DNA from 2 places in the Sporosarcina sp. AD_1 genome. Region 2 is predicted to be linked to the other one. Evidence: riboswitches for the same ligand, from Rfam matches in the RefSeq annotation. Region 2 holds a riboswitch; the other holds the start of a gene.

Region 1 (3,882 bases), on a different contig from region 2:
TGTAAGCGAAATACATCCAATTTGTCCCGAACAAATAATTGACGGACATCGCGACAAGGGCGGCTACAATATAACTGCGCAGGCTGCCGTTCTTTTCAACAATCTTCCCTGCGATATAAGCCACTAATATGAAAGAAATAACAAAACCAAACAACGGGCTTAGAATTTGCCCAAAGCCTCCCGAGAATTTTGAGAATACAGGGGCTCCTGCCAATCCGACTGCCATATATACAGCCATAGCCGTAGCACCAAGTCGACTGCCAAGAATCAATCCTGCCAAAATAGAAAAGAACGTCTGCAAAGTGATCGGTACCCCGCCGATCACTAGAAACGGAACAAATGTTGTAATATTAGCCCCGATCATCATCAGAGCCGCAAACATGGCGCAATACACCAGACTTAAAGCACTCATTCCACTATTTTGTTTTGCTGATACCGTTGCCATCCAACACACCTCATTTAACTAATTATCTGTAGTAATAGAATATAAGTTCATAAAATATGTGTCAACTAAATTTTCATTTATGGTTAACTCATTATTTATTATTTACACATTGCAGTGGTTCTAGAAGCAGACGATAGATAGCTATGCCCTTTTCTTTCTGTCTTGAGGGGACGGGGTTTGTTGGATGATCGCTTCTCTCACTCGGGATGGGGATGGGACTGAATGAGTTTACCTGTGTAGGTGGGTATGCGCAGGTATGGCATCGGTATGCGCGCGTGCGGCATCGGTATGCGCGGGTACTGCGTCGGTATGCGCGGGTGTGACACCGGTATGCGCGCATACGGCATCTCTAGGCGAGGTCAACAAATCTAGCGGAAAATTTTCTGTAAAAACAAAAAAATCGACAGCCCTCTGCTGCCGATTTTCCATTTATCTATGTTTGTCTTCACTCTTCGGGAATAGGAAATATGCAATGATCCCACTGAAGACAGCGGCTCCGATTGTAATCCACACACGGGATGTTTCGGGCACTTCTTGAAAGTTCTTCGATAACATATACCAAGCGATCCAGCCGACAATAAGCCCGATCGGAACGGAATATTTAAAAATTCTCAAGTGATTCACCTTCTGCCATTTATGTACTATGAATAGTGTAGCACAGTCGCCTGTTCATGCCCAACCCAGGAAGAGGGCTTGACGGTTTCGAGAATAAGCGTTATGATGTTTGAAATTATTCAAACAACTATATATGAATCTATTCTTATCAAGAGAAGCTGAGGGACTGGCCCGTCGAAGCTTCAGCAACCAGCCATTTTTGGTCAGGTGCTAATTCCAGCAGGCAACTAGCCTGAAAGATGAGAAGGAGTGAATTGCGATATATTCAAAGCCTTCTTTTCGAGAAGGCTTTTTTATTTTTCTGATTACACCAAACGTACATACACGACGAGAAGGGACGAGATGAGATGACACTTTTAGATGATTTAAAACACAAGGTACTGCTAGCCGATGGGGCGATGGGCACTTTGCTTTATTCTTACGGCATTGACTTTTGCTATGAAGAGTTGAATGTGGAGAAACCCGAAATAATAGAAAAGATTCATTTAGATTATATCGCAGCAGGTTCCGATGTCATTCAAACGAACACATATAGTGCCAATGCGCATAAACTTGCACGCTACGGCATGGAAGGTCGAGTGAAGGAGTTCAATGAGGCCGCAATCAAAATCGCGAAACAAGCTGCATCATCGAGAGGCCAATATGTACTGGGAACGATCGGCGGACTGCGGGGCATCCGTAAGAGCGAACTGTCGATCCAAGAAGTGCTCACGATCGTGCGGGAACAGGCAGACGCCTTGCTGACTGGAGATCCTGATGGACTGCTGCTTGAGACGTATTATGATTTCGATGAACTCTCTGCCGTTGTAAAGGAACTGCGGCTGATAACAGATCTTCCGATTGTCGCCCAAGTATCGATGGATGAACCAGGGGTATTGCAAAACGGCCTTGTGCTGAATGAAGCGCTTCATCAGTTGGAGGCAATTGGGGCGGACGTCGTCGGCGTAAACTGCCGTCTCGGCCCCTACCATACCATTCAAGCCTTTGAAAAAGTTACGTTGCCAGAGCAAGCCTTCCTGTCCGCCTCCCCTAATGCCAGCCTTCTCGATGTCGAGGATGGCCGAATCGTTTATGTATCGGAAGCGGATTATTTCGGAAAAGCCGCTGTCCTTCTTCGGGACGAAGGCGTAAGGCTCATCGGAGGCTGCTGCGGAACAACGCCGAAACATATCGAAGCTGCTAAAAAACATTTGGCTGGTCTACCTCCGGTGACAACAAAGATCGTTACACCGCAAAAACCGATTTTGATCCGCGAGGCGGAACCGGCTGTTCATGAGCCGATTCACGAGAAAGCCAAAAAAGAGCGGACGATCATCGTTGAACTCGATACGCCGAGACATTTAGAGACGGAACAGTATATTGAAGGAGCAAAACTTCTATATGATGCAGGCGTGGCGGCCGTTACAATGGCCGACAATTCCCTCGCATCCCCTCGCATCAGTAATATGGCGATGGGCTCGATTTTGAAGCTGCAGAATAATATCCGCCCGCTCGTCCATATCACATGCCGCGACCGGAATCTGATCGGTCTGCAATCACATTTAATGGGACTGGATGCATTAGGAATCCATGATATTCTGGCTGTTACCGGCGATCCGACGAAAGTCGGCGATTTCCCGGGCGCGACAAGCGTCTACGATGTATCGAGCATGGAATTGCTCCAGTTGATCAAGCAATTAAACGAAGGAATTTCATTCACTGGAAAGCCACTGCGGAAGAAAGCGAAATTCTCGGTAGCCGGCGCCTTTAATCCGAACGTCCGCGTCCTAGATCGGGCTGTAAAGAGACTTGAAAAGAAGATTGAATGCGGAGCTGATTATTTCATTACGCAGCCTGTCTATACAAAAGAAAAGATTATTGAAATCCATGAAGCGACCAAACATTTGGAAACCCCCATTTTCCTTGGGATCATGCCATTAACAAACAGCCGCAATGCCGAATTCCTTCACCATGAGGTGCCCGGCATCAAATTATCCGATGAAGTCCTTGAAAGGATGCACGCCTGCGGGGATGACCGCGAGAAATCTACGGCTGAAGGCATCGCCATTGCCAAGGAACTGATCGACACAGCTGCGGAGCTGTTCAACGGAATCTATGTCATTACCCCGTTCCTCCGATATGACATGTCGCTTGAGTTAGTCCATTACATCCATGAGCTGGATGCACAGAAGGAGAGAGAATTCGCCCATGCCGAAACATCTTATTGAGCAACAACTTCAAAACAGAATATTGATCCTTGACGGGGCCATGGGTACGATGCTGCAAGCTGAAGACCTATCTGCGGACGACTTTGGCGGGGAAGAATATGAGGGCTGTAATGAGTACTTGAACATCCTTCGGCCTGATATTCTGCAGAAAATCCATCGCGCTTATTTAGAAGCAGGTGCGGATATTATTAGTACTAATACATTTGGTGGAACTCCCCTCGTGCTGAATGAATTTGATCTTGGCCACCGTGCAGTGGAAATCAACCGGCGGGCAGTCGAAATTGCCAAGCAATGCGCTGCCGAGTTCTCAACACCTGAGTGGCCGCGTTTTGTAGCCGGCGCCATTGGACCGACGACAAAAACATTGTCTGTGACAGGCGGAATCACATTCGACGCCCTTTCAGAGGACTTCTATGTGCAAGCGAAAGCATTGATTGAAGGCGGAGCCGACGTTTTATTAATGGAAACGAGCCAGGATATGCTAAACGTCAAAGCCGGAACGATCGGCATCAAACGGGCATTTGAGGAAACAGGAATAGAGCTTCCTGTCATGATTTCCGGAACAATCGAGCCAATGGGCACGACACTCGCCGGCCAAAGCATCGAAGCCTTTTA
Region 2 (3,882 bases):
GCGATTTGCCCATAGCTGTCCGGGACTCGTCAAAAACAATACAATCCCAAGGATCAGACCAAAGATGAAAGTATAGAAAGTCGAAGCGGCCGTCATATAGATCGTCTCTTTCGTCGCTTCCCACATTAGTTCCCAATCAACATTCGGAAAGAATTTTTCAATCATGGACGATCACCTCCGCCTGAACACCTTCGTTGTGCAAGTATTGAATCGCCTCTTGGACGGTCGCTTCATTGCCAAGAATTTGCAGAATCAATGTTCCGTATGCCCCGCCTTGCGTATGGGTAATATTCCCTTGCACGATGTTCACATCCACTTGGAAGGAACGAATCAGACTGGAAAGAACCGGCTGTTCTGTCCTCTCACCGATGAACACCAGCTTGACAAGTGTTCCGTCCGGCACTTCCTGGCGAACATGAGCCAGAGCTTGCTCCGTACCAGCCGGCTCGGTTACTTGGGAAACAAACCGCTTGGTGATCGCAGCTTTCGGTTGTTGGAACACATCCAGCACATTGCCGATTTCGACAACACGGCCGGCTTCCATAACGGCCACCTGATGGCAAATTTTCCGGATGACATGCATTTCATGCGTGATCATGACGATCGTCAATCCAAGACGCTGGTTGATATCGGTCAATAAATCCAAAATCTGATCAGTCGTTTCCGGATCCAGTGCGGATGTCGCTTCATCACAGAGAAGTACTTCTGGATCATTCGCAAGCGCCCGTGCAATGCCGACACGCTGCTTCTGTCCGCCGGAAAGCTCCGATGGGTAGGCATTTTCCCTGCCGCGAAGTCCAACAAGGTCGATGAGTTCCTCCACCTTGCGATCCCGTTCCGCTTTTGGCACACCGGCAATTTCCAATGGGAATGCGATATTCCCTTTCACTGTCCGGGACCAGAGTAAGTTGAAGTGCTGGAAGATCATGCTTACTTTCTGGCGGACTTTCCGCAGTTCCTTTGCAGAAACCGAGGAGATCTCACGTCCTGCAATGGTAATTGTTCCGGACGTCGGCTTTTCCAAGCCATTCAATAAACGGATGAGCGTACTCTTGCCGGCTCCACTATATCCAATGATGCCAAATATAGCGCCGTCCCCTATAGAAAGCGTGACACCATCGACGGCCAGTAAACCGTCTTTTTGGCCATATCGCTTATTGACATCTTTTAATTCAATCATTTTGTTCACCTCTGCTATTCTCGCTGACCATGTCGCTGCCGTTTAGTATCCGCTTGTCAGGCCAAAAATAAAAGCCTTCCTGCAGACAAGCAGAAAGGCATCACGTATTATGTAATAAACGTTCGTCCGATCTCTCATCTCTCAAAGCAATTTGCTTTGCGTGACTTGGCACCATTTCACAAATGTGACGGTTGCCGGGCTTCATAGGGCACTTCCCTCCACCTCTCTTTATAAGAGCGACATATTCAATTGATTGTTAACAGTTATACCATGCGGTGTTTTTACTGTCAACTTAATTTTTCAAGCAAATACGGCACGGATTGAAACGCATAAATCTTATGCGCCAGCTCTCCATCCTTTTGAATGAGCAGGCAAGGTACGCTTTCGATCTCGTAATCAACCGCAATGGATTCGACGTAATTCAAATCCGCCTTGCCGAGAGGCAAATCAGGTTTCAGCTCCGCAATGACTTCCATCATTTTGGAAGCGACCGCGCATGTTCCGCATAGCGGTGTATATAAATAAAATGCGGCATCTGGAAATTGGCTCCGTTTTTCCTCCCATTGCTCACGTGTCCAGTTATCCATAGATGTCCTCCTTGTGATTCAAGTGTTGTGACGGGCCTTATTCAGAACAATAAGTCGGGATGCACCTTGAAATTCGCTGCCAGAAGAATAAGGGCAAGCGCCCGGTAGGGGGTTGTCTCGACTTGCCGATACACCCGTTCTGTATACAGATGAATGGCTTCAGGATATTCTCGTTTAAAAAGTGCGCGTATCGCATCTCCGGACGCATCCGCATCAACGAATACATAGATATCCTGGTGCTCATGGGGAGCGAGGAGCTCTTCCAATTTGTACGGACTGACTGTTCCGTTCGTGCATACGATTTCGACGGGCTCCGCCAATACAGCGAGCAGACGCTTTTTATCTGAATGGCCTTCCACAAAGATCACTTTGTCTTCATTCATCATCTTGCACCCCTATCCGGAACATGAAAGGCGCCGGATTTCTCCGGCGCCTCAGCCTGTTGTCAAACGCTTTCATACGTTGTTGAGTCCCGCAGGAAGCGGGTCATGCAACCGTTGCCGCAGGACGCGGCGATCTTAGGTTGCCTTTCCTACGCTCGTCCTCTCATGAACTATAGTTCTATTCGAGTCTTCGCTCATCTTCGCGGGTCTGCATGGATGCAGGTCTGCAGTCGTTGCGACAGGACGTCGCGGTCTTAGACTGCCTTCTTCTATGACAAGAGTTTTCAACTAGGCTGAGGTTTGAATTACCTCAGCCTGTTGCGCTCGTTACGTTCAGCGTACCCTTAATTACTCGCCAACAGTCATTTTGTCATAGTCTTCTGCAGACATAAGTGCGTCTAGTTCTGATTCGTCGGAAGCTTCTACGACGATCATCCAAGCGCCTTCATATGGTGATTCGTTTACTAGTTCTGGGCTGTCTTCCAGCTCTTCGTTCACTTCGACAACTTTACCGCTGATTGGTGCGTAAAGCTCGGAAACTGTCTTAACAGACTCAACGCTACCAAAAGGCTCGTCCGCTGTTACATCGTCACCGACTTGTGGAAGTTCGACGAATACGATATCGCCAAGTTCGGATTGCGCGAAGTGCGTAATGCCGATGCGGTATTTGCCGTTTTCATCTTTTACCCATTCATGTTCTTCTGAATAACGCAAGTTTGTAGGTGTGCTCATCCCATAACCCTCCATTAAGTATACAAATATTCATTCCATTCAATTTTGACATATTCCTAGCATAAAGACAAGAAAGTTATTCCTTGCCCCACGTGTCCTCATACTGCTTTTCATCAAAGCCGACCGTTACCCTTTTTCCATCTGTCACAATTGGCCGTTTGATGAGCATGCCATCGGATGCAAGCAACGCCACCTTCTCATCATCCGACATCTCAGGCAGCTTGTCCTTTAATTGCAATTCCCGATATTTCAACCCGCTCACATTAAAGAACTTCTTGATATCCAAGCCCGACTGTTCTATGAACGTACGAAGGGTATCTTCTGTCGGCGGCTGTTCTGCGATATTCATATAGTCCACCTGCAGCCCTTTCGACTCCATCCATTTTTCCGCTTTCTTGCATGTACCGCATTTAGGATAACCATAAACTGTAATTGCCATCGTATGCACCCCGCTTTTTCCATTCAGTATAACAGAAAAACCATCCGGACAAAAAGTGGTTGCCCAGATGGTTTGCTATTAAACGATATACTTTTCAGCTTCAATCAACTTCGCGGAAGCTTCGCGTTTTTTCCCGATAATGTTATAAGGATTGGAACGTGTCAATTTGCGCAATGCAGAAAGCATCATCCGTTGGTTATCCCCTTCAACAGAAGCGAGCAAGGTTTCTTTCGCGTCTTTTTCAATTGCTTCAAATGCTTCTTGGCAGAAGATTTGCGTGTAAAGGATCTTTTGCTTTTCTTTTTCTTCGCCGTTTTTCGCTACTGCTTTTTCTGTACGGAGCAAAGCCGATTCCATTGCGAAGATATTGTTTGCGATATCAGCAATGTTCACGAGCACTTCTTGTTCCGTTTCGAGTTTCGTGCCGAAACGCTGCGCCGCCATGCCCGCTGCAAGAAGACCGATCTTCTTCGCATTTTTCACGAGCACCTTCTCTTGAGCAAGCGCTTCGTCCCCGATTTCTTCCGGCATCATCATGAGCAGTTCTTCCTGAAGGCTTTG

Evidence for each region. Region 2 has a riboswitch for S-adenosylmethionine ahead of ACSW3C_RS17075 (methionine ABC transporter ATP-binding protein). Riboswitches for the same ligand answer to the same signal wherever they lie in the genome.
Region 1: linked by a shared signal. The riboswitch ahead of ACSW3C_RS07535 (bifunctional homocysteine S-methyltransferase/methylenetetrahydrofolate reductase) and the one ahead of ACSW3C_RS17075 (methionine ABC transporter ATP-binding protein) in region 2 are both predicted to bind S-adenosylmethionine.

The regions. Positions count from the first base shown of each region.
Region 1 is NZ_JBPVIR010000003.1:258,014-261,895, forward strand. It holds gene ACSW3C_RS07525 (biotin transporter BioY) at 1-445, opposite strand, end outside; gene ACSW3C_RS07530 (histidine kinase) at 875-1,060, opposite strand; SAM riboswitch class I at 1,203-1,306, shown strand; gene ACSW3C_RS07535 (bifunctional homocysteine S-methyltransferase/methylenetetrahydrofolate reductase) at 1,408-3,267, shown strand; gene metH (methionine synthase) at 3,248-3,882, shown strand, end outside.
Region 2 is NZ_JBPVIR010000009.1:144,648-148,529, reverse strand. It holds gene ACSW3C_RS17080 (methionine ABC transporter permease) at 1-165, opposite strand, end outside; gene ACSW3C_RS17075 (methionine ABC transporter ATP-binding protein) at 158-1,180, opposite strand; SAM riboswitch class I at 1,312-1,417, opposite strand; gene ACSW3C_RS17070 (thioredoxin family protein) at 1,468-1,767, opposite strand; gene ACSW3C_RS17065 (toprim domain-containing protein) at 1,809-2,150, opposite strand; gene gcvH (glycine cleavage system protein GcvH) at 2,499-2,882, opposite strand; gene ACSW3C_RS17055 (arsenate reductase family protein) at 2,959-3,321, opposite strand; gene ACSW3C_RS17050 (acyl-CoA dehydrogenase family protein) at 3,400-3,882, opposite strand, start outside.